DNA from 3 places in the Paeniglutamicibacter psychrophenolicus genome. Region 1 is predicted to be linked to each of the others. Evidence: riboswitches for the same ligand, from Rfam matches in the RefSeq annotation. Region 1 holds a riboswitch; each other region holds the start of a gene.
The links. Region 1 has a riboswitch for thiamine pyrophosphate ahead of thiC (phosphomethylpyrimidine synthase ThiC). Riboswitches for the same ligand answer to the same signal wherever they lie in the genome.

Region 1 (7,819 bases):
GGTAGCTTCAAGCCCCGCCTGCTTGAGTTGCACCTGCAACTCATCCGCCAACGCAGCGATGTCGCCACGCTCTTCAAATTCCTCAGGCGAAATTCCCAGGTCACGCTTGAGCGCCTCTTTGAGGCCGCCGGGCAGTTCCGCTTTGGGCTCGTTCTCCGGTTTTTCGACTGTGGGGGCCGCCGACATTTCCGTGGATACAGGCTCGGGGCTTGCCGTGGTGGTGGCGATTGCCGGCGCAGCGAAGCTGCTGCCGATCACCAACGCCGTGGTCGCGGCGGCGATGCTGCCCCGCTTTAGTAGAGCACGTGATGAATCGTGCATATGGAATTCTCCCAATTCAAGGTGTGGTACCTCGCTTTTGTGTGCGCCGCGTCTGTCGTTGGGGACATCCGATTGGGCCTACCGCGAGCAATGAGTGTTACCAAAATGAAACCCTAACCTCTGTAGATATCCAGATACAAACGTCAAGAGGGTTAATCTCCACCCATTGGATAATTTGACGTATCAATCACTTTGGTGGCATCCGCGCAATTCCGGGGCAGGACGGGAAGGGCGGCCTTCTACCGCCCGCGACACGCCCGAGCAAAAATTCCTAGGCGCACTCAAGTAATTTTCTCGAAATTCCCAGCTCCTGCGCAGGATGATGTGCGTCCGAAGCAATCTGCTGCTCGGCGCCGGGTGCGCCCGCGGCACGTCGGCTGATTTAAACATTAAATGTAGATACTTGAATCTCCAACCAAAACCGTGCGCTGTCTCTCTCCAACAACTTTCATGGCGCACGACGGGGATGATTGCGCCCTTCGGGCTGCTTCCCGGGATGCTCCAACGATCCATCACCACTAAGGTGTGATGCCGCGCCACGCCGCCGCTTCAACCCCGTCCATCGGCCACACGCAGCCATACCGCGTGGCGCACATGGTCGATGCCTGCAGCGACACGCAATCCATTGGAGACAGCGGCCACGCTCGATCCCGGCCCAAGATGCAATCCGGCTTCGAGTCGGGACGAAGGAGATCTTCAAGGAACACGACGGCCCTCGCCTGGAAGTTGAAGCAACCACGTCTCCGGCATGTGCAACGACAAGCATCCAAGGATCTGCCGGCCTCGCTCGATCGGCCTGCCGCATGGCAGGTACCAGCCTTGAGGGAAGCCACAACCTACGCGGCATCATCCGTCGCAGGCAGCTCGACTTCAATGACGTCCCACCGGCCCAAGGGAATCCAATGATTTGTGCAAGCGGAAATGGATCCGGCGCCCGCAGGGGCGTGTTCGGAATGGGCAATAAAAAACCCGCCACTGCAACAGTGGCGGGTTCCAAGCTATGGGGCCGGCGCGTGGCCCTCGACGGGGTGCCGGCGATCCAGCGGCCAGATCACATCGGTGACCTTGCCGATTACTCGATCGACGGGAATCATGCCGCCGCCCGGTGCACCAAGAAGCGCACGCGAGTCCTCGGACACCGAACGGTGGTCCCCCATGACCCACAAGCGCCCCTCGGGGATCTTCACGTCGAACTCGAGGTCGCTTGGCTTGTTTCCGTCAAGAACGTAGGGCTCGTCCAGCGGGATGCCGTTGACGACCAGTCGTCCGTCGGGGCTGCAGCAGGTGACGGTGTCGCCTCCGACGCCGATGACGCGCTTGACGTACACCGCATCCTTGCCGGCAAGGCGCAGCGCCCAGGCCAGGGAATCGAGGGCACCGGGACGCTCGTAGGGCAGGAAAGAACCGCGGCCGTCAAAGATGACCACGTCTCCGCGCTGGATCTCCGCGTCCTTGTAGGCAAGCCGGTTCACCAGCAACCCATCACCCGGGTTCAACGTGGATTCCATGGAGGTGGAACCGATGTAGAAGAAGTCAACGACGGTGGCCCGAACAACCAGGGTGATCAGCGCCGCCGCTGCAAGCGCGCCAACGACAAAGCGCCAGCCCCTCGAAGGAGACCGGCGCTTTGTCGAAGCGGAAAAACTTTCCGATTCAGTAGATCGATCCACGATGGATCCCCATCCCCGCTGCCCTGGGGGCCGAGAAGATGAAGGCTCTCGCTTTTCTGGCTACTTGGCGGTCCGGAAGTCGCGCTTTTCGCGGATCTTCGCGGCCTTGCCGTGGCGATCGCGCATGTAGAACAGCTTCGCACGGCGAACGTCACCGCGGGAGACCAGTTCGATCTTTTCGAGGACCGGGGAGTGCACCGGGAAGGTACGCTCTACGCCGACGCCGAAGGAGACCTTGCGAACGGTGAAGGTTTCGCCCACGCCGCGGCCCTGGCGACCAAGGACGAAGCCCTGGAAAACCTGAACACGGGTGTTCTTGCCTTCGATGATGTTGACGTGGACCTTGACGGTATCGCCCGGGCGGAAGTCAGGAACATCGTTGCGCAGCGAGGCTGCATCGACAGAGTCGAGAATATGCATGAATGCATCTCCTAGATAGACGCCGCAGGTCACCTATCTTAGACACGGACCGCAATTGTTCCCCGGGGCGCACAAGTGCGCTCGGAAAAAGATGTGGCGGTCCGAAGCTTGGTACCGCGATCCGTTTGCGAATCGACGGCTGGTCCAACTGTTGACTCGTTCCCCCTGCGGCAGGAGCAGAACCCAGTAGACCCAAGAATCTATTTTGCCACACTCCGGGGCATGGCGCGAAGTTCCGCGCCCGCCGACGGACCTCCACGGAAGGGAACCGCCAGATGATGCTGGGCTTCCGCAACAACGGAGCTGACGGAATCCCGCCGCGGCCATGGCACCGGGCGCGCCCCAGGGGCCGGATTCCGCAGCGAGCACGGCTCGATTCCAGGGCATCTTGACGACACGTCCGCTTCGCACGGGTCCCGGACAGTTCGACCCGGTGCAGCGTGCCGGTGCCCAAGGTCACAAACGGTGCCGGGCCGGATCATGTGATAGTTTCGATTTCGACCACACGGGGGCCCTTGCAAGGGCTGAGATCGAGCTGACGCAGCGAGAGACCGTTGAACCTGTCCGGGTAATGCCGGCGAAGGAAGTGAGTACTCCTTGAGCAACACCATTTCAATGCACAGCCCTGTCCAAAACGCCGCGGAAGCAGCAGAGACCCAGTCCCTGAAGTCCCATTCGCTGGCCTACATCGAGGACAACGAGTCCGGGATCCGGGTCCCGGTCACACGGATCGCGCTGGAGCCATCCCCCGGCGGAAAGGACAACGCCCCGCTTCAGGTCTACCGCACCGCCGGTCCGGGAAGCGACCCGGTGGTTGGCCTACCGGCGTTCCGCAGCAGCTGGATCGAGGAACGCGTGGACACCGAGACCTATGCCGGGCGTGAGAGGAATCTGCTCGACGACGGGAAGTCGGCGGTGCGCCGAGGCAAGGCCTCGGCCGAATGGAAGGGCAGCCGGCCGGTTCCCCGGCGCGCCGAGGCAGGGAAGCGGGTGACCCAGATGCATTACGCCCGGGCCGGAATCATCACCCCCGAGATGCGCTTCGTGGCCCTGCGCGAGAACTGCGACGTGGAACTGGTGCGCAGCGAGGTCGCCGCGGGCCGGGCGATCATCCCGGTGAACATCAACCACCCCGAGTCCGAGCCGATGATCATCGGCAAGGCGTTCCTGGTGAAGATCAATGCAAATATCGGCAACTCGGCGGTGACCAGCTCCATCGCCGAGGAGGTGGACAAGCTGCAGTGGGCCACCCGGTGGGGCGCCGACACCGTGATGGACCTTTCCACCGGGGACGACATCCACACCACCCGCGAATGGTTGATCCGCAACTCCCCCGTCCCCATCGGCACCGTGCCGATCTACCAGGCCCTGGAAAAGGTCAACGGCGAGGCCAACGCGCTGACCTGGGAAATCTTCCGGGACACCGTGATCGAGCAGTGCGAACAGGGCGTGGACTACATGACCATCCACGCCGGGGTGCTGCTGCGCTACGTTCCGCTGTCGGCCAACCGCGTGACCGGCATCGTTTCGCGCGGCGGGGCCATCATGGCCGGTTGGTGCCTGGCCCACCACCAGGAGAACTTCCTGTACACGCACTTCGACGAGTTGTGCGAGATCTTCGCGCAATACGACGTGGCCTTCTCGCTGGGCGACGGGCTGCGCCCGGGTTCCATCGCCGATGCAAACGACGCCGCCCAGTTCGCGGAGCTCGACACCCTGGCCGAGCTCACGAAACGGGCCTGGGAGTACGACGTGCAGGTCATGGTCGAGGGGCCCGGCCACATCCCCTTCCACCTGGTGCGGGAGAACGTGGAGCGCCAGCAGGAACTGTGCAACGGCGCCCCCTTCTACACCCTGGGCCCGCTGGTCACCGACATCGCGCCGGGCTACGACCACATCACCAGCGCCATCGGCGCCACCGAGATCGCCCGCTACGGCACCGCGATGCTCTGCTACGTCACCCCCAAGGAACACCTGGGCCTGCCAAACAAGGACGACGTGAAGACCGGGGTGATCACCTACAAGATCGCCGCCCACGCAGCGGACCTGGCCAAGGGCCACCCGGGCGCCTCCGAGCGCGACGACGCGCTGTCCAAGGCGCGCTTCGAGTTCCGCTGGCGCGACCAGTTCGCCCTGTCGCTGGATCCGGTCACCGCCGAGGCCTTCCACGACGAGACGCTGCCGGCCGAGCCCGCGAAGACCGCGCATTTCTGCTCCATGTGCGGGCCGAAGTTCTGCTCGATGCGCATCAGCCAGGACATCCGCGACGAATACGGCTCGGCGGACTCGCAGGCGGCCATCGCGCAGATGGTGGACGGCATGCGCGAAAAGAGCCAGGAGTTCCTGGCCTCCGGCGGCAAGGTCTACCTGCCCGAGCCCGGGATGCCCGCCCGGGCGTAGCGCCACCGGCCGGCCCACAAAAAAGGGGCTGCTCCCGTCCTTTCCCTGAGTTAGGGGAAAGGACGGGGGCAGCCCCGGGAGCATTGCCTCGTGCCGTACTACTGGGGTGCGATCTGGTCCTTGGACACGACGCGGCCATCAATGATGGCAAAGCCGTTGTGCCACAGGGTGTCGCGGTCGTGGCGATTCAGCGTGGAGGCATCCAGCTGCACGATCAGGTCCGGGCGCCGGGTGGCGGTGCGCTCCAGCTGCTTGTTGCGGCGGAAGCGCGCGATCTTGCCGTGGTTGCCCGAGAGCAGCACCTCGGGGACCTCGCGGCCCTCCCAGGTGCCGGGCTTGGTGTACACCGGGTATTCCAGCAGTCCGTCGGAGTGCGATTCCTCGATGAGCGACTCCGGGTTTCCGATGACCCCGGGGATCAGCCGGCCAATGGCCTCGACCATCGCCAACACCGCGACCTCTCCCCCGTTGAGCACGTAGTCGCCGATGGAGACCGGGCGCACGTCGAAGGCCTCGGAGGCATATTCCAGGACCCGCTCGTCGATGCCCTCGTACCTGCCGCAGGCAAAGGCCAGGTGCTGTGCCTCGGCCAGTTCGTAGGCCATTTCCTGGTCGAAGACCGCGCCGGCCGGCGAGGGAACGATCAGGATCGGCTTGTCGCCCAGCGGCGCGTTGGAGACCGGGGATTCGGTGGCGATGCGTGCCAGCGCGGCACCCCAAGGTTCCGGTTTCATGACCATGCCGGCGCCGCCGCCGTAGGGGGTGTCGTCCACGGTGCGGTGGCGGTCGTGGGTGTAGTCGCGCAGGTCGTGCACGTTCAGATCCAGCAGCTTCTCCCGCCGGGCCTTGCCGATCAGCGACAAGTCCAGGGCGGCAAGGTACTCCGGGAAGATGGAGACAACATCGATGCGCATCGTGCCTAGGCTTCCTTGCCTGCTGCGTTCTCGCCCGTGCCGTCCTCGCGGTTGACCTCGAAGAGGCCGGCCGGCGGGGTCAGCATGATGTAGCCGCCCTCGATGTTGACCTCGGGGACGATGTCCTCGACGAAGGGCACGTAGATCTCGTGGCCTTCGGTGGATTCGACAACCAGCAGGTCCTGGACATTGCCGGTGCGCAGCGCGGTGACCTTGCCGACGACCTTGTCATCCACGCGGGCCTCGAGGTCCACCAGTTCGTGCTCGTACCAGCCCTCGGAATCGTCCTCGACCTCTTCGGTGTCGATGAACAGCTTGGCCCCGCGCACCGTCTCGGCGGTGTTGCGGTCAAGCAGCTCCTCGAAGGCCAGCAACAGGATTTCCTTGTTCCAGCGTGCTCCCTCGACGGTGAGTTGCTTGATGCTGGGGTGCTCGACCTCGAAGACCGCACCGGGAACAAACCTGTCTTCCGGCGCATCGGTGAGCACCTGGACGGTCACCTCTCCGCGGATGCCGTGTGGTTTGCCAATGCGGGCGACCTGGAGGCGCATGCGTTTTCTCCTTGAATACAAATCAGTGGGTGGCCGGAGAAATCCGGCAAGGGGCGTGCATTGGCGGGATTCTCATCCCCCGGGCACTTTTCTAGGTTCAATCTTACGTGCGAGTTGGTCGTTGTCGGTTCCGTGCCGGCAACGGTTGCGTCGCACCTTGGCCGTTAAGCCACTTTGGTCCCACGATCCGTCATGGATCGTGGGACCAAAGGTACACAAAAAATGTGTGGTGAGGCTGGCTACCGGCGACGGTCCGTGTCGACTACGTCAACGCGGATCGGTTCCTCCGCCAGTGCTGCAACCACGGTGCGCAGCGCCTTGGCGGTGCGACCCTGGCGGCCAATGACCCGACCGAGATCCTCGGGGTGCACGCGCACCTCAAGGATGTCACCGCGACGATTTGCCTTCAACGCAACCTGCACGTCTTCGGGGGTGTCTACGATGCCACGTACCAGGTGATCCAGCGCCTCAACGAGCACTGGTTACTCAGCCTCGGTTGCTTCTGCCTCGACCTCGGCCTCGGCAGCAGGCTTTTCAGCCTTCTTGGTGATGGCCTCGGGCAAGATGACCGAGCCCTTCTCCGGGACGACGAACGCAGGCTTGGCTTCCTTGACGCGCAAGGTGCCTTCCTGGCCTTCGATGCCCTTGAACTTCTGCCAGTCACCGGTGATCTTCAAGAGAGCGGCAACCTGCTCGGTCGGCTGTGCGCCGACGGAGAGCCAGTACTGAGCGCGGTCGGACTTGACCTCGATGAACGAAGGCTCTTCGGTCGGGTGGTACTTGCCGATTTCTTCGATGGCACGGCCGTCGCGCTTGGCGCGAGCATCCATGACAACGATGCGGTAGTAAGGTGCGCGAATCTTGCCGAAACGCTTCAGACGAATTTTAACGGCCACGGTAGTGGTCACTCCTGTTTTCTCAACATGTGCGAAGTCCTGTTTCTGCACCCGTGGGGCGGGCCATACCGCAGATCTTCAAAAGGACAGGATTCAAGGCGGAGAGAGGGGCCACTTCAAATCGAGTACCTGTCCATTATGCCAGATAGATTTGACCGCAATGGACCTGCCAGCACTTTTCCTTGGCTGCGTGTCGCATCGCACAAAAACCATCGCCCGGACAGGCGGGCTTCGACGTCGAATGCGGCTGCCTTTCGCCAGGCATGCGACGTGTCCGGGCCCAGCCACCGTGCCCGGGCACGAGCGCTCCGGCGCGACGTCCACGAGGAAAACCCGTCGGCCCGAGTCGCGGGATCTGACGATGAATCCCCGGCCGGAAAGTGCACGGCACCCTTCCCTTGATATATTTCGGTATCCACCAGGGAAGAGGTTCGAGGTCCTGGGACGAAGGCGAAGCAAAGGGAATCGATGGCACTGGCAGACAACTGGGAGCGCGCCCAGCCCGGCGACGCGTTCTGGGACGAGCAGGCGGCTGGCCTGCAAGCTGCGCATGTGGCTCCCCTCAACGAGTTGATCATGCGACTTGGCGATGCCAAGGGCGGGGTCCGCCTGCCGCTGGCTGCCCCGTGGCACGGCGGGATCCATGC
Region 2 (7,819 bases), 1.1 Mb from region 1:
AAGACCTTGAGCTTCATGGGAGTCAGCTGCGACGGGACCACCCGAGCGGGCAGACTGCTGGACAAGCCATTTGAACGCTCCGTCGGCCTGCAGGAATGTCAGCTGGGGGAGTACGACATCGTGGTTCTTGCCTGCCCGCTGACAGAAGAAACCGCGGGGCTCATGGACAAACGGAGGCTGTCCGACATGAAGCAAGGGGCATTTCTCGTAAATCTGGCCCGCGGCCCGGTCATCGACCAGGAAGCCCTTCTCGATGTGCTCGCCACAGGGCACCTTGGCGGGGCCGTTCTTGACGTGGCAAATCCGGAACCACTGCCAGCCGGGCACCCCTTGTGGGACGCCCCGAACCTGATTCTCTCCCCTCATACCGCCGCAAACGTGGACGCGGAGAATTCACGCCTGGTGGAACTCTTCACGAAAAACCTGCGCCGCTACCTGGACGGAGAGGCATTGTTCAATACCTATGACCCGTTGCAGGGGTATTAGTTCTGGCCAAGATTTAGGCTCGGGGCGTTGCATGACGCAAGCGGCCGACACCCAGTGGCACGGTCGTGCGCAATTCTTCGAGTAGCCCGGCCTGAACGGCCAAGACAGCGAGCTGGACACGGTTGCTGACGCCAAGTGGCTCCATGATTTTTTGCCAGTTGCGCCTTGACCGTGCCCTCACTGACATGGAGCAATGCGGCGATTTGGACGTTGGTGAGGCCTTCTGACAGTGCTTGAAGTATGCGTCGATCTCGAGGTCCGGTCTGACGCAATAGTTGCGATTTCAAGTCATACTTGCTCGTGGAGTGGGGCGGGAACTGGTCCGCATCCGTGGGCTTGGAGAAAATCATGTTTCCCGAGTGGATCATTCGAAGCGCGGAGCCCAGGTCTGTTGAAATCGAATTCTTGGCCAGGTAGCTACAGGCACCCGCCGAATGGGCCCTGGCCATGGTCTCGATATCGTGGGTCGCCGAAAGCATCACCACTTTCGTCTCAGGGGCCGCCGACACGATCCGCCGGGTAGCTTCCACGCTGCACATGTTGCTGAGACTGCTTTCCATGAGAACCAAGTCGGGTCTCTTCTCGAGTGCCGCGTCAACTGCGTCGTTGCCGGTGCCGGTAACCTGTTCAAGTTGGACATCCGGGCTTGCAGCCAAAAGACTTTCCAGGCCAAGTCGAAGAAAGTAGTCACTATCTGCAAGATGGACTCGTATTTGGGGCTACATCAGGGATCTCCTATAGATTCTGCGAATGCCTCTGGAATAACTCAATAACTCACGAACAGAAACATCGACCAAAGCCCAAAAACTCTATTCCTCGATGTATTCTTTTCCATACTAGCTAGTTGGTCTAACCGGTTGGCGAGCCGAGACGGCCGAAAGCGTGCACATTACGGTAAACGGACGGAATCATAGACAAGCGGCCATTCCCTCGTGCTGGAGCAGCGATGGAAGCTGAGGCCTTGATGCGTGGCGACAATCGTTCGATGGCCGGAGCCTGTCCGTGCGGGGCAAGGCAAACATCCGATTGCTTTCCCAAGGTCACGATTCGGGATATTGATTGCCGATACTTCCAGCTGCTGGTCCGTCTACGCGACGCGACGGGAACGTGATGTCCCCGTACCGAACTTTTTGGTCCGGTTGTGGAGAGGCAACGCCGTCTTGCTGCAACCGTTGGTGAACATGGCACACAACCTCGTCATCGTGACGTTGATTTGCCACGTTGTATTCATTTACGTTTCCGGTGCACTATGGAAGGCTGTCGGAACGCCTTGGCCAAATGGAACTGTCGCTTACGCGCCACTCCAAATCACGAGGCTTGTCCCTTGGCTGGAACTTAGCAATTTGGCCACTGCGTGCCCACCGGCAGTTGCAGCGGTGACCACTGGTTCCCTCTTGGTTCAGCTTTTCCCCGGGAACATTGTGCTTCCGTCGGACACGGATCCCAACCTTCTTCGCGATGCCTGGTTCACGTGCAGGCAACGGGCAGCTTATGGGATTGCCATGTTTTTCTCTTGGCTTGGTCGCCGTCTACTCGATATTTGTCCGAGTTCTCACTTGGCAACGAATAGAGAACTGGTTCAAGAAGGTAACCGCCGGCAAGCCTCACGTGGAACCTGTCGATTCCGAAGATGCTGGAGCTCCCATGGAGGAATTGTCACCATCAGCAGGTGGCTCCGCCAGCCTGGCATCAGACCTGTTGGAGGTTGGGCGTCGCTAACGTCGGGATAGACAGCGGTTCGGAGTGCCGTGAACCGAAGGGCAATGATCTGGCAGACACCCAACGAGCGTTGGCCGGATCATTACTTTTTGATGTGCCGGCCGAAAACCAGGTAAGCGACGGGGCCCAGGAAATTAATGAACGATGCGGCAGCCCAGGCACCCTTGGCCCCCCGAACATCGGAGGCTGGGCGCTTGACCAGATCGCGCAAGGCGACGAACTGCAAGGCCAGCTGGATGATGCCCAAGACAACGATGCGCCAGCGTGAAACTACAGAAAGTTCGTTCCAGCGTTTCTTCTGCGCCATGTTTCTCCTCAATCAGGGGTTCGGGTACAACGACTTCAATGCACGTATCCAATGACTTACTATTCATCGTAGTCGCGGGGCTAACGGAAATTGTCGCGAAGCCGTTCCATCTCACGCCGATCCTTCTTCGTCGGTCGACCCGCGCCCCTGTCCCTGATCGGGACCTGGGGGATGACTTCCTTGGGCCGGACAGGTGTGTGGTCAACGTAGCAGCGTGCTGCGATGTCGGCACCGACCCTTTTGGCAATCACTGCCGTAACTTCCACGATCCGGTCGAAACCTGCCTGCCTGACCCTGATGGTGTCGCCCGGAACAACAATTTGTGCCGCTTTCGCTGGCTTGTCGTTCAGGCGTACGTGGCCGGCTCTGCACGCCGTGGTCGCCGCCGAGCGGGTCTTGTAGATTCGAATCGACCATAGCCAGGCGTCGATTCTGACGGCTCTTGATTCTTGCTTCACCTCGCCAGTCTAGCCATCTAAGTACGAACGGTCAGGCCATGTTGCGCCAGGCCGGGACCGCCAACTGTGGCATGGACCCATTCGAACGCGGTCTTAGTTGCAACCGTTGGCAGGATTGAACATTCCTGCGTTGTCTCGTTGCGCCTGCTTTTGTGCCGTGAGCAGCTGGGCATAGAACTGCACGTTTGGTTCCACCTTCATCGCCTTGGCATGGCCCGAGGCGACCAACGACCCGTTGATGGATTCGCCTTTGTAATTCACCAAGGCAAGGGTGCGCCCGTAACAGTCGTATCGCTCGACGTCGAATGCAAGCTGGATCGTTGAACCCTTGGGCAGCTTCTTGGAAAGATACCGAGAGGCCTCCTGGCCGAAGCACTGTCCGGGCTGATCACCGTGGGTGAGCTCCGGCGCATCCACATTGAGCAGTCGGACCTTGGTTCGTTCCCCGCCCAGCAGGACGTACAAGGTATCGCCATCAACGACATGTTGAACCGTTGCGCTGCTCGACAGATGGCCGGGGTCGTCGTTCTTCGGCATGAACAGCCAGTAACCGACGATGACGGCTGCGCAAAGAAGCACGCCGATCACTGCAAACCCGCTGCGGTTTCCTCTTCCCAAGGCTGCGGCCCGTTCGCCTAGACCAAAGCGTTGTCGCAAGCGGTGACGAGCCTGGCCTGGACATCGGCGGGAACCTTGTCGCCCGAGGCAGCAACGTCGTCAAGGGCGCTGACGATCTCCTGGGGCAAGCCGCCCTCGCGGACAGCATCCACCATGGACGAGACGACCTTGAGGTCGGAGGCGTTGATGCTGCCGTCCTTGATAGGTGCGCACACCTTCTTGATGAGTTCCTTCTTTGCCCCATCGGCCAGCTGAGTAGCCGCCGAGGATGCGGCGGAGGAAGCGGTGTCGGCGATGGTCGCGCAACCGCTCACCGAGAGCAGCAAGATGGCAGCGGAAAGGAGCACGGCATTTTTGGAACGTGAAAATCTCATGCGTTCCATCGTAGTGGCTCGAAGGTGGGAGAACGCCGGGAACTCCGAGGCCCCCCACCCGCGGGCGCTGGCGACTATCCCGAAACCGGTACGTCCTCCAAGCGTGCTGGCCTGGACAAGCCCAGGGTCTCGCGCAGGGTGCTGCCCGGGTATGAGGAGCGGAACAGGCCCCGTGTCTGCAGGATCGGAACCACGAGTTCCACGAAGTCATCCAATCCCGCCGGGAAGCTTGGGCACATGAGATTGAAGCCGTCGCAGGCGCCGGAGGTGAACCACTCCTCGATCTCGTCGGCGACCTCGGTGGGAGTGCCAATCATGGTGGCATGTCCGCCGCCGGCCGCCAGGAATCCCAGCAGCTCGCGAAGCGTGGGCTGCTTCGTTTCGATGATGCGCTGCACCGTGAGGTAACGGCCCTGCGGACCCGAGAATCCCTCGACCGGGGGCAACTGCGCCACCGGATCATCCAGCGGATGCGAGGTGTAGTCCTGGCCAGTGAACATGTTCAGCTGGGCAATGGCCGAGTCGATATCCAAGTAGGCATCCAATGCGGCCTTCTTTTCCCGAGCTTCCTCCCGGGTTGCCCCGATGTAGGTGACCAGCCCGGGAAGGATGGGAACCGAATGCCCGTCCCGTCCCACACCTTCCAGACGCCTCCGGATGTCCGCGGCGTACTCCAAGGCCGATTCCCGGTCCCAGGAAACCGAGTAGATGGCTTCGGCGTGCCGGGCGGCAAAACTACGCCCGGCCTCCGAGGACCCGGCCTGGAAGAGCACCGGCCGTCCCTGCGGGCACCGCGGGACCGTCAGCGGGCCGGAAACCGAGAAATGCTTGCCGTCATGGTTGATCGGGCGGATCTGTGAGGGATCGAGGTACTGCCCGGCCTCGCGGTCGACCACCAGCGCCGAATCCGACCACGAATCCCACAGTCCCTGCATCGCGTCAACGAACTCCTCGGCGCGTTCGTAGCGTTGTGCGTGCCCGGGCAAGGCATCCATCCCGTGGTTGCGGGCCTCGGCGTCAAACATGGAGGTCACCACGTTGATGCCCGCACGACCCGCACTGATGTGGTCGAGGGACGCCAGCAGCCGGGCGGCATGGAACGGGGTGTAGAAGCTCGCAGAGATCGTGGTGACCAAACCAATGTGCTTGGTGGCCCGTGCCATGGCGCTCAGCGCCGTCACCGGTTCCAGGAACCAGGGGATCCCCGCAGCGTACTCGTGGTTGACGCTTTGCCCGTCGGCAAAGAACACCGCATCCAGGCAGCCGGACTCGGCCAGCCGGGCCAGTTCGTCGTAGTAGGCGATGTCGCCGACGCGGTCGGCACTGGAGTCGGGGTGGCGCCACCCCATGGTGTGGTGGCCGGCGCCGTAGATGAAGGCGTTCAGGTGCAATTGGCGTGTCGAATCCATGGTTGTTCCGTCCCGGTTCCTAGTTCATTACCAGGCCGCCGTCGACAACCAGGTTCTGCCCGGTCACCGCCCGCGACCACGGGGAGGCAAACAGCAGGGCAGCATCGGCGAACTCGGTCGGAGTGGTGACGCGGCGCAGGGGAGTGGATCCGGCGATCAGGTCAAAGACCTCTTCCGGGGTGGCGGCCGAGGCATCGGTGGTGCGCAGCAGTCCGCCGGAGATCATGTTGACGCGGATGTTCTCCGGGCCCAGGTCCGAGGCGAACGTGCGGGTCAGGGACAACAAGGCTGCCTTGGCCGCGGTGTAGTCGTGGTACGGGACCACGGGGTTTTGGAAGAGGTTGGTGCCGATGTTGACGATGTTGCCGAAGCCCGCGGATTTCATGCCCGGCAAGGTCGCTTGGATGGTGTTCAGGGCACCACCGATGATGCCGGTGAATTGTGCCCCGAATTCCGTGTAGCCGATCCCGTCCGCCTTGGAGCGGGCATCGCCGTTGAACGAAAAGTCCGGCAGGGCATTGTTGATCACCGTGGTGATCGGGGCGCCAAAGTGTGCCTGTGCCGTGGCAACCATCCCGGCGACCTGCTTCGGGTCAGAGACGTCGGCGCGGACCGCGATCGCGCGATCCGCCCCGATTTCGGTGGCCAGTTCCTGGGCCGCGGATTCACTGGAGCGGTAGTTCAGCACGAGGCGTGCGCCCTCGCGGGCGAAGGCGCGGGCCAGGTCGGTCCCCAGCCCGCGGCCGGAACCGGTGATAAGTACGATTTGGTCCTTGATGAGCATTCTCTTGCACCTTTCGTTGGAGCGAAAGGATGCCATGGAACCGCCCAATGGTACCCAAAAGCGAGGTGCCACAATGCGACATGCCGGACCGGCATCCCTTCGCTCGGATTATCGAGATCAGGTTCAACGGGTCTATCTCTCAGCCGCCAGGCGGCACCCCGTGTCGAGTCCTACGGCCAACCTAACATCGGTCCAAGTCATCCGGGAAACCTATGAACACCTAGCCAGCCCAATAAGACCGAGAAGCCCCGGTTCCCCACCAACGGGGGAACCGAAGCTCCTCGGCTTGGTGCGCGGCCACGAGGGCGGGTGCGGCCCGGGCGCTAAGCCTCCAACGGCCCGCCCAGCTCGTCAACGATCTCGAAAAGGCGCGGCAGCACGGTTCCCGAACCGATGCCGTCATGCTCGAATTCGTTGGTGACCCAGGCCTTCAGGTTGCCCACCCGCGAGGCGGTGTCCAGCGACAGACCGGCATCCACATACATGTCGTCGTGGTAGACGATCGCTGCCATGGGAACCGTGTTGGCGGCGAGCTTCTCGACGTCGTAGAGGGACGACCATTCGGTCTTCCGGGCCATGACGTCAACCGCGTCCTTGAAGGGGCGCAACAGCTTCGTCTCCTCGAACATCCACGGGTACATCATTTCCCCGGTGAACATGAGCGGGCGGGCAGTCGGGTTGAACTCCGGGTGAAGTTCGAGCTGTGCCTGAGCCGCCCATGCCGTGGCTCCGTTGTCGCCATGTCCGTAGATGCTCTCCTGCATCACGGCAAAGAGCGGGTTCCCGGCAAAGGAGGTCCGGGCCTGCACCTCGGCCAGGAACACGTCGCTCAAGCCTTCGCCGGTGAGCGCCTCGTCGAGCAGCCAGTTCAGCCGCTCGAAGCCAGGCTTCATCCCGAAGTCGATGCCCAGGGACTGGAAGCGGCGCACGGTGAGCCTGTCCCCGTCCGGGAGCCTCACATCGCTGGCATCCAGCAGGTCGGCGATCTTCGCGGTCGTGTCAACGTGGTGCGGGTAGAGCGCATAGAATTCGGCGGTCTTGGCTGCCGTGCGCGGGTATGTGCGGGCGTAGACCCCGGCTGCACTGGGCTCCAGGGCGGGCAAGCCCCCGGTGATGTGGCAGGCGGTGAGCGCTTCGGGGTACATGGACAGGTAGCCCAGGGTCAGGAAGCCGCCGTAGCTTTGGCCCAGGGTTGCCCAGCGGACGGACCCGTAGATTTCCTTGCGCACCTGCTCGGCGTCCCTGACGATCGAGTCGGCACGGAACTTCAGCAGGTAATCGGCACCCTCGTCGGCGCCGGCGAAGCGTTCCATGGTGGCGGCGCTGACCGGGGTGGAGCGTCCGGTGCCGCGCTGGTCGAGCAGCACCACACGGTAGCGTTCCAGGGCAGCATCGAGCCAGCCGGCCGATCCCACCGGGCGCGGACCCTTGCCGCCGGGGCCGCCCTGCAGGAAGAGCAACAGCGGAAGCTCCCGGTTGCGGTCCTTGGCCAGGGAGACCTCGCGCACAAAGACGCTGATCCGTTCCGATGACTCGGGGTTCTCCCAGTCCAACGGAACATCCAGGGTGTGGTCGCGGAAGAACTTGCCGGCCGCAATGTACTCGGTGCTCAATTGGTGTCCCTTGAAACGGCGGTCGGCAGCACGCGGCCGCCCTGGATGATC
Region 3 (7,819 bases), 950 kb from region 1:
GGTCTGGGGCGGGGGGACCTACTCGGTGACCCTCGGCGGCTGGGCGCCGCCGTTTGGCATCTCCATGGTCGTGGACGGGTTCTCGGCCTTCATGCTGGTGGTCTCCTCCATCGTTTCCCTGGCCGTGCTGCTCTACGCCACCAGCCAGGGCATGGCCGACGGGGACGAGGACGGGCCCGTCTCGATCTTCCACCCCGCCTACCTGATCCTGGTTGCCGGGGTCTCCAACGCCTTTTTGGCCGGGGACCTGTTCAACCTCTACGTGGGCTTCGAGATCCTGCTGACGGCCTCCTACGTGCTGCTGACCCTGGGCGGGACCACCGCGCGGATCCGCGCCGGCACCACCTACGTGGTGGTCTCTGTCGCCTCCTCGATTCTCTTCCTGATCGCCATCGGCATGATCTATGCGGCCGCCGGCACCGTGAACATGGCCGACCTTGCGGTGAAGCTGCCGGACATCTCCGAAGGCACCCAGACCGTGCTGCACGTGATGCTGCTGGTCGCCTTCGGGATCAAGGCAGCGGTCTTCCCGCTGTCCTTCTGGCTCCCGGACTCCTATCCGACCGCCCCGGCCCCGGTGACCGCGGTGTTCGCCGGGCTGCTGACCAAGGTCGGGGTCTACGCGATCATCCGCACCGAGACGCTGCTCTTCCCCGGGAACCGGCTCTCCGAACCGCTGATGGTCGTCGCCGGACTGACCATGCTGGTGGGCATCCTGGGCGCCGTGGCGCAGACCGACATCAAGCGCATGCTCTCCTTCACGCTCACCAGCCACATCGGCTTCTTGATCTTCGGGGTGGCCGTGGGCAACCAGTTGGGGCTGGGGGCCACCGTCTACTACGTGGCCCACCACATCGTGGTGCAGACCTCGCTCTTCCTGGTCGCCGGGCTCATCGAGCGCCGGGCCGGGACCTCGAACATCGAGCGGCTCGGCTCGCTGGCCAAGCTCTCCCCGCTGCTGTCCCTGCTCTTCTTCATCCCGGCGATGAACCTGGGCGGCATCCCGCCGTTCTCCGGCTTCCTGGGCAAGCTCGGGCTGGTGCAGGGCGGCGCCGAACTGGGTTCGCCCGTGGCCTGGGTGCTGGTGGGAGTCTCCCTGTTGACCTCGCTGCTGACACTGCTGGCGATCGCGCGCGTGTGGAACAGGGCGTTCTGGCGCAAGGCCGAGGACGCCACGGAACCGGATCCGCTGCTGCTGGTGGGCGTGGAAGCCGCACGCGGGGCGACCTACGACATCGTGGCCGACGAGCCGGCCAGCCGCTATTCGGACCGCGGCAACACGGCGCTGCTGCCCAACGGCATGCTGGCCATGACCGCGGCCCTGGTGCTGGTGGGCGTGGCGCTGACCGTGTTCGCCGGGCCGCTGTTCGAATTCAGCGACCAGGTCGCCGGCCAGCTGCTGGACCGGAACAACTACATCGAGGCGGTCCTCGGAACCGGGCAGGGGGTACGGTAAATGACCAAGGAACAACGGCTGAAAGACGCCACCGACGAGTCCGGGGCACGCCAGCGCGCCACCCTGCGCCAGGAGCTGCCGCTGCTGGCGGGCATGATGCTGGTCTGGGGTGCGCTCTGGCAGGACTTCGCCATCGGCAACCTCGTCTTCGGGCTGCTGATCTCGCTGGTGCTGGTGCGGGTCTTCCGGCTGCCGCCGGTGATCCTGTCCGGGCGCTTCAATGCTTGGCGCGCCGCGGTGTTCGCCGGGGCGTTCCTGCGGGATGTGACCCTGGCCAGCTTCGAGGTCCTGTACCTGGCGGTGTTCCGCGGCCCGCGCACCACAAGCGCGATCATCACCGTCACGCTGCGCACCGAATCGGACTTGCTGGTCACCTTCGTGGGCCACGTGCTGACGCTGGTCCCCGGCTCGTACGTCGTGGAGGTGGACCGGCGGACCTCGACCCTGTACCTGCACGTGCTCAACGTCAACGACGAATCCGGGGTGGAGAAGGCCCGGGCCTCGGTGATGATGATCGAGGAACGGTTGATCCGCATGATGGGAACCAAGGAAGAACTGGCCGGGTTGAATGCCGAGAAGTCGGCCCCGGGCAAGGAACACGGAGAGACACCATGAACATCGTCCTGTGGATCTGCGGAATCACGCTCTCGATCGCCGGTGCCCTGGCCATGGTCAGGCTGGCCAAGGGGCCCTCGATCCTTGAACGCGTCATCGCCACCGACGTGTTGCTGCTGATCGTCTCCGCGGCGCTGTGCGTCGACATGACCATCAACAAGCACACCGACAACCTCGTCTTCGTGCTGCTGGCATGCCTGGTCGGGTTCGTCGGCTCGGTGACGGTCTCGCGCTTCGTCACGGACCGGAGGAACGCCTGATGCTTGACACCGTCATCGACATCGTGGCCGGGACGTTCATGATCGTCGGCTGCCTGATGTCCCTGGCCGCGGGCATCGGCATGCTGCGCTTCCCGGATCTGCTCTCGCGCCTGCACGCGGCAACCAAGCCGCAGGTGCTGGGGCTGTTCCTGCTGCTGGCCGCGCTCGGGCTTGAACTGCGCTCCTGGGTCGTGCTGCCGGTCCTGGCCCTGGCCTGGCTGCTGCAGTTGCTCACCGCCCCGGTCTCGGCGCACATGGTGGGACGGGCCGGCTACCGGACCCGGCACCTGAAGCGCGAGACCCTCATCGCGGACGAACTGGCCGCGGTGGTCGAGGCCGCCGAGCAGCGCGAGGAGGCCGAGCACGGCCAGAACGGCAACCGGGACCGCGCCGACTTCATCGACTAGTTCATCGACATCGACCGGGTCGTCCCTCATTCGGTCGGGGCAGCCAACAGGCGCCGGGCACACCCAAGTGATCCGGCCGAACGCATCCGGCCGGCACCCCGTGTGCGGAAGCTCAGGCCTTCTTGGAGAACTTCGCGATGGCCCGCTGCGTGCCGCGGTCGGTGAGCACCTGGATCAACGCGGCGGTGACGGCCGACAGCACGGCGAACCCGATGGCCTGGCGCATCGTCGCCTCGGCCTGGGCCTCCTTGTTGCCGTGCTTGGGCGGCTGCTGGCCGGTGAAACCGATCCAGGCCTTGTCGACGATCTTCCCTCCCAGGAAACCCGCGGCGATGGAAATTGCTGGACCGATCAGTTTCATCAGGCTGTTCATGGGGACTCCCAAATATTGCGGCAAAGGTACTTGGCCCAGCCTAGCTGAGGTAGCATCATAGAACTGAAACAATCACGACAGGGGAGCGTCGTGCGGGGCAACCCGCACCTAGGCGCTGAGAGTGCGGATAACCGCAGACCCTCGAACCTGCCCCGGCTAGTACCGGCGAAGGAAGTCGAGTTCTCAGGGGTGCGCGCGGAAGCGGAATATGCGCGCATTCCCTCCCCTCCTTGAATCCAAGGAGGATCAACACCATGGGTATCACCCACCAGCCCGCCGGGCACAAAACGGCAACCACATCCTGGCGCGTCGTCGACATCGTCATCGCGGCCGTCATCGCCGTGTCCTCGGGCGTCATCTTCTGGGCGTGGAACAGCACCCACCACCTGCTCGACGTCCTCTTCCTGGCCTTCCCGCCCTCGGCCGCACTGGTCTCGGGCATGTGGCTCTTCCCCGCGGTGCTCGGCGCACTGATCATCCGCAAGCCCGGCGCGGCGCTCTTCTGCGAACTGGTCGCCGCGATGGTCTCCGCGCTCATGGGCTCGGAATTCGGGCTGACGGTCCTGGCCTCGGGCCTGATCCAGGGCCTGGGCGCCGAAGCGGTCTTCGCCGCGTTCCGCTACCGCACCTTCAACCTGCCCGTGGCGCTGCTGGCCGGCGCCGGGGCAGGACTCTTCGGAAGCATCAACGACACCTTCATCTTCCGCTGGTTCCCCGAATACACCACCGGAATGCTCTTGGCCTACATCGGGTTCATGACCATCTCGGGCATCGTCATTGCCGGGCTGCTCTCCTTCCTGGGAACCCGTGCCCTGGCCAAGACCGGCGCACTGGGAGCGCTTGCCAGCCGCAAGGCAGCCACCGAACCCATCCTCGGCTGATGGGCACGGGCATCACCATGTCTTCAGCCTCGATGCTGCATCGCGAAAACGACAGCGCAGCCACGCTGCAACACCGCAGCGACGCGGTGTCCGTCAGCGTCAGGAACTGGGCGTGGCGGCACGCCGGACGCGCCCACGCAGCGCTCTCTGGCCTGGACCTGGAGATCCGGGCCGGGGAACGCGTGTTGCTGGCCGGGCCCTCGGGCGCCGGGAAATCCACGCTGCTCTACGCGCTGGCCGGGGTCCTGGACGAGGACGACGAAACCTATTCCTCCGGCGAACTGCTGCTGGACGGGGCTCCTGCGGCCCAGGGCCGCGGACTGGTCGGGCTCATGCAGCAGGACCCCGAGACCCAGGTCGTCCAGGCCCGGGTCGGGGACGATGTGGCCTTCGGCGCGGAGAACCTTTCGGTGCCGCCCGCGCAGATCCGGCAACGGATTGTCGATGCACTCGACGCCGTGGGACTCGATGTCCCGCAGGACCACCCCACCTCCGCGCTTTCGGGCGGGCAAAAGCAGCGCCTGGCCCTGGCCGGGATCCTGGCCATGGGCCCGGGGCTGGTGTTGCTGGACGAGCCCACGGCAAACCTGGACCCGGACGGGGTGCTGGAGGTCCGCGACGCGGTGCTGGCCGCACTGGATTCCACCGGCGCGACCCTGCTGATCGTCGAACACCGGCTCGAGGCGTGGGCGGCGCACATGGACCGGGTCATCGTGCTGGAACCGGGCGGCGGCATCGCCCATGACGGCACCCCCGCCGAGCTCTTTGCCCCGGGCCCGGTCCGCGAGAAACTGATTGCCGCAGGGGTCTGGGTGCCCGGGTACACCCCGGCGTTCGATCCGTTGCCTGCCCCCGAACAGCCCGGTGCGTTGCTGCTGGAGGCCACGGACCTTGCAGTCACGCGCAAGCGCGGCGCCAAGCCGGCCGCTTCCGGCCTGGCCCTGCGCCTGGGTGCGGGCGAGGCCTGGTGCGTACGCGGGGCCAACGGCTCGGGCAAGTCGACCTTCGCCCTGACCCTTGGCGGACTGCTGCCGGTCGGATCCGGCACGGTGCTGGCCACCGGGGAACTGGCGTCCGGCACCGAGGCACGGCCCTACCACTGGCGCGCCACCGAATTGGTGGGACGGATCGGCTCGGTCTTCCAGGAGCCCGAGCACCAATTCGTCACCAACACCGTGGCCGAGGAACTGGCCTACGGACCGCGGCACGCGGTCAAGCCGGGAACCCGGGAACCGCTGTTCACCGAGCAGGAGATCTCCTTGCGGGTCTCGTCGCTGCTGTCCCGGCTGCGGCTGGGACACCTGGCGGAGGCAAACCCCTTCACCCTCTCGGGCGGGGAAAAGCGCCGGCTCTCGGTCGCCACGGTGCTGGCCGCGGGCCCGCAGGTCCTCATCCTTGACGAGCCGACCTTCGGCCAGGACGCCAACACCTGGCGCGAACTGGCCCTGCTGCTGCGCGAGGAACTGGCCCGCGGAACCGCGATCATCGCTGTGACGCACGACGCCGACTTCGCCCGCGCCCTGGGCGCGCACGAATTCGTGCTGGCGTCCCCGGCCACCGCTGAGGGCACCGCCCCCGTCGCCGCACGGCCCGGGTTGCTCGAGGCCGATGTGCGCGGGGGGACAAGCTTCCTGGGCCGGGCCAACCCGCTGGCCAAGCTGGCCGCCGTCGCGCTGGCCACGATCCCGCTGGTCGCGTCCATGGACTGGGTCAGCAGCGGGATCGTGGTGGCCGCGACGATCCTGGCGCTGCCGCTGGCCGGGCTGTCGATCCCGCGCTTCCTGGCCCGCGGCTGGCCGCTGCTGCTCGCCGCGATCTTCGGGGCCTGGGGCACCGCGCTGGTGGGCAACGACTCCGGGGCGGTGCTGCTGGATCTTGGCCTCTTCACCATCACCGAGGGCTCGCTCGCCGCCGGTGCGGCCACCGGGATGCGCGCCTTTGCGGTGGCGATCCCGGCGGTGCTGGTGCTGTTCACCACCGATCCGACGGACCTGGCCAACGCGCTGGCGCAAAAGGCGCGGTTGCCGCACCGCTTTGTGCTCGGCGCGCTGGCGGGCATGCGGCTGCTGGGTCTGTTGATCGAGGAATGGACCACGCTGGGCATGGCCCGGCGGGCCCGGGGAGTGGGCAGCCGCGGCTCGGCCGCGGCCCGGCTGCGGGCGAACCTGGGGCAGGTCTTCGGGCTGCTGGTCCAGGCCATCCGGCGGGCCTCCCGGCTGGCGGTGACCATGGAGGCCAAGGGCTTCGGCACCGCCGAACGGACCTGGCTGCGGCCCTCGAGATACGGCCTGCGGGATGCGGGGATCGTTGCCGCCGGGCTGCTGCTGGGCACCGCCGCAACATGGGCATCGTTGGCCCTGGGCACCTGGAACCTGGTCTGGAGCTAGGGAGTGTCTCCCCATGGGGATTTCTCGATGTCCGCGCTCCGGATGGGCACGGCATGGAGCACTGAGGCCGGGCGGTAGGCCAGGGCGCGCAAGGCGCAGCGCGTCGCCATGCCGCGCCACTGCTTCAGGGCGTTAGAGCTGCGCTCCACTTTCGTTGCGCCGCTTGTAGGCTTCTTTGTCATGGTTCACCGGGCGGCCGCCTGCCGAGTCCTTGCGCTTGCGGTTGGCTTTCTGGTCGTCCTTTTTGGTGATCACGCACTGGATGCAGCGCTCGCGCAGGAGTTTCCTGTTGCCCCGGGATGATGAGGCCTTGTCGGCGATGGCCCGTTCGGCGCTTCTCCGGGTGGTTCAGGTCGCGGGGTTCTTGATGTTCAGGGCGTCCAAGAGGACTTGAACATCGGGGAGTCGCCGGCCTGCCCGCGTCCACCGACAACTCCCAGCCGATCCGGCCGCTGGCTTGGGGGTGGCCCAGCAGGGTCGCCAACACCGTGTTGCAGCTGCCGTCGGCGGCGTAGCGGCGGTGGCGCTTCCACACGGTCTTTCAGGACCCGAAGTGCTCGGGCAGGTCGCGTCAGGGGAGGCCGTCGCGGTAGCGGTGGACGATGCTCAACCACGAGTCGGTGGTCCGCGAACCGGCGCCCCGCCCGGCCCGTGGTATCGGGCATGAACGGGGCGATCGGCTCCCCTGGACATCGCAGAGGCGGGTGCAACGCGAATTCAGCCGATATCCATGCCGAACCACGCCAATCCGAATTGGATGAAGGTCCTATTACTCCCCGCAACCTGATTGAACACCATGGGTGGTCTGGCGTGCCGTGGCGCCGCCGTCACACCAGGCGCTGTTTTGCAGCAGCCACGAGAAGCCGTCGGTGGAAGCGTTGAGGTAGTTTCCGTTGGCGCCGGGCAGGCCCGCCCCAACTGAAGGGATGGATCCTGGGGTGCCGAAGCCCCAGGCAGCTTCCGGGACGCCGATGCTGGGCAGCCACACCCAGTTGCCAACGATGACGGGTGCGGTGCAGGTCATTCCGCAGGCAGCCGGCGGGCGGCTGACGTTGAGACAGTCGTCGGCCATGGCGGCCGTTGGGGCAAGGAGGGCCAGGGCGGCGGTTGCGCCGGCCACGGCCAGGAACCTTCTGAGCATGATGAACTCCGAACTTTGGGCCCGGTAAATGGATGCCCGGACCGTTTGTTGTTTCGAACCAGTACACGCAAAAGCGTTAACGGCGGCACAATGGTGTCGTCCGAATTTCACATCGATTCCCCAGCCTGGGTTCAGACTAGCCCTGCACGGTCAACGGCAGCAATAGCCGGTGACAGTGAATCTGGAACCGTCATGTTCAACGGATAACGTGTGGTCGCTCCGCGGCGCCCTCGGGTTGCCCTGCAGCGGTGATCCCGAGAATTGGGCTTTTCGCCACCGGCATCGTTGCTGCCATGTAT

Region 2: it holds a riboswitch for thiamine pyrophosphate, as region 1 does, so the genes downstream of both, JOF46_RS07245 (3-oxoacyl-ACP reductase) here and thiC (phosphomethylpyrimidine synthase ThiC) in region 1, are expected to answer to the same signal.
Region 3: it holds a riboswitch for thiamine pyrophosphate, as region 1 does, so the genes downstream of both, JOF46_RS08065 (ECF transporter S component) here and thiC (phosphomethylpyrimidine synthase ThiC) in region 1, are expected to answer to the same signal.

What each region holds. Positions count from the first base shown of each region.
Region 1 covers NZ_JAGIOE010000001.1:2,759,782-2,767,600, reverse strand. Annotated here, with positions in the region: gene JOF46_RS12515 (S1 family peptidase) at 1-321, opposite strand, end outside; gene lepB (signal peptidase I) at 1,320-1,994, opposite strand; gene rplS (50S ribosomal protein L19) at 2,052-2,411, opposite strand; TPP riboswitch at 2,907-3,014, shown strand; gene thiC (phosphomethylpyrimidine synthase ThiC) at 3,027-4,811, shown strand; gene trmD (tRNA (guanosine(37)-N1)-methyltransferase TrmD) at 4,910-5,725, opposite strand; gene rimM (ribosome maturation factor RimM) at 5,731-6,276, opposite strand; gene JOF46_RS12485 (RNA-binding protein) at 6,516-6,755, opposite strand; gene rpsP (30S ribosomal protein S16) at 6,759-7,172, opposite strand; gene JOF46_RS12475 (uracil-DNA glycosylase family protein) at 7,641-7,819, shown strand, end outside.
Region 2 covers NZ_JAGIOE010000001.1:1,626,410-1,634,228, forward strand. Annotated here, with positions in the region: gene JOF46_RS07210 (D-2-hydroxyacid dehydrogenase) at 1-486, shown strand, start outside; gene JOF46_RS22845 (response regulator transcription factor) at 483-1,199, opposite strand; gene JOF46_RS07220 (PLDc N-terminal domain-containing protein) at 2,288-2,512, opposite strand; gene JOF46_RS07225 (RNA-binding S4 domain-containing protein) at 2,593-2,970, opposite strand; gene JOF46_RS07230 (thermonuclease family protein) at 3,064-3,588, opposite strand; gene JOF46_RS07235 (hypothetical protein) at 3,606-3,962, opposite strand; gene JOF46_RS07240 (LLM class flavin-dependent oxidoreductase) at 4,037-5,371, opposite strand; gene JOF46_RS07245 (3-oxoacyl-ACP reductase) at 5,391-6,155, opposite strand; TPP riboswitch at 6,233-6,326, opposite strand; gene JOF46_RS07250 (alpha/beta fold hydrolase) at 6,479-7,768, opposite strand; gene JOF46_RS07255 (metal-dependent hydrolase family protein) at 7,765-7,819, opposite strand, start outside.
Region 3 covers NZ_JAGIOE010000001.1:1,804,835-1,812,653, forward strand. Annotated here, with positions in the region: gene JOF46_RS08040 (Na+/H+ antiporter subunit D) at 1-1,456, shown strand, start outside; gene JOF46_RS08045 (Na+/H+ antiporter subunit E) at 1,457-2,071, shown strand; gene JOF46_RS08050 (MrpF/PhaF family protein) at 2,068-2,331, shown strand; gene mnhG (monovalent cation/H(+) antiporter subunit G) at 2,331-2,738, shown strand; gene JOF46_RS08060 (DUF4235 domain-containing protein) at 2,851-3,111, opposite strand; TPP riboswitch at 3,181-3,302, shown strand; gene JOF46_RS08065 (ECF transporter S component) at 3,366-3,992, shown strand; gene JOF46_RS08070 (ATP-binding cassette domain-containing protein) at 4,025-6,379, shown strand; partial or broken gene JOF46_RS22850 (IS5/IS1182 family transposase) at 6,474-6,697, opposite strand; gene JOF46_RS08075 (hypothetical protein) at 7,149-7,520, opposite strand; gene JOF46_RS22550 (hypothetical protein) at 7,769-7,819, shown strand, end outside.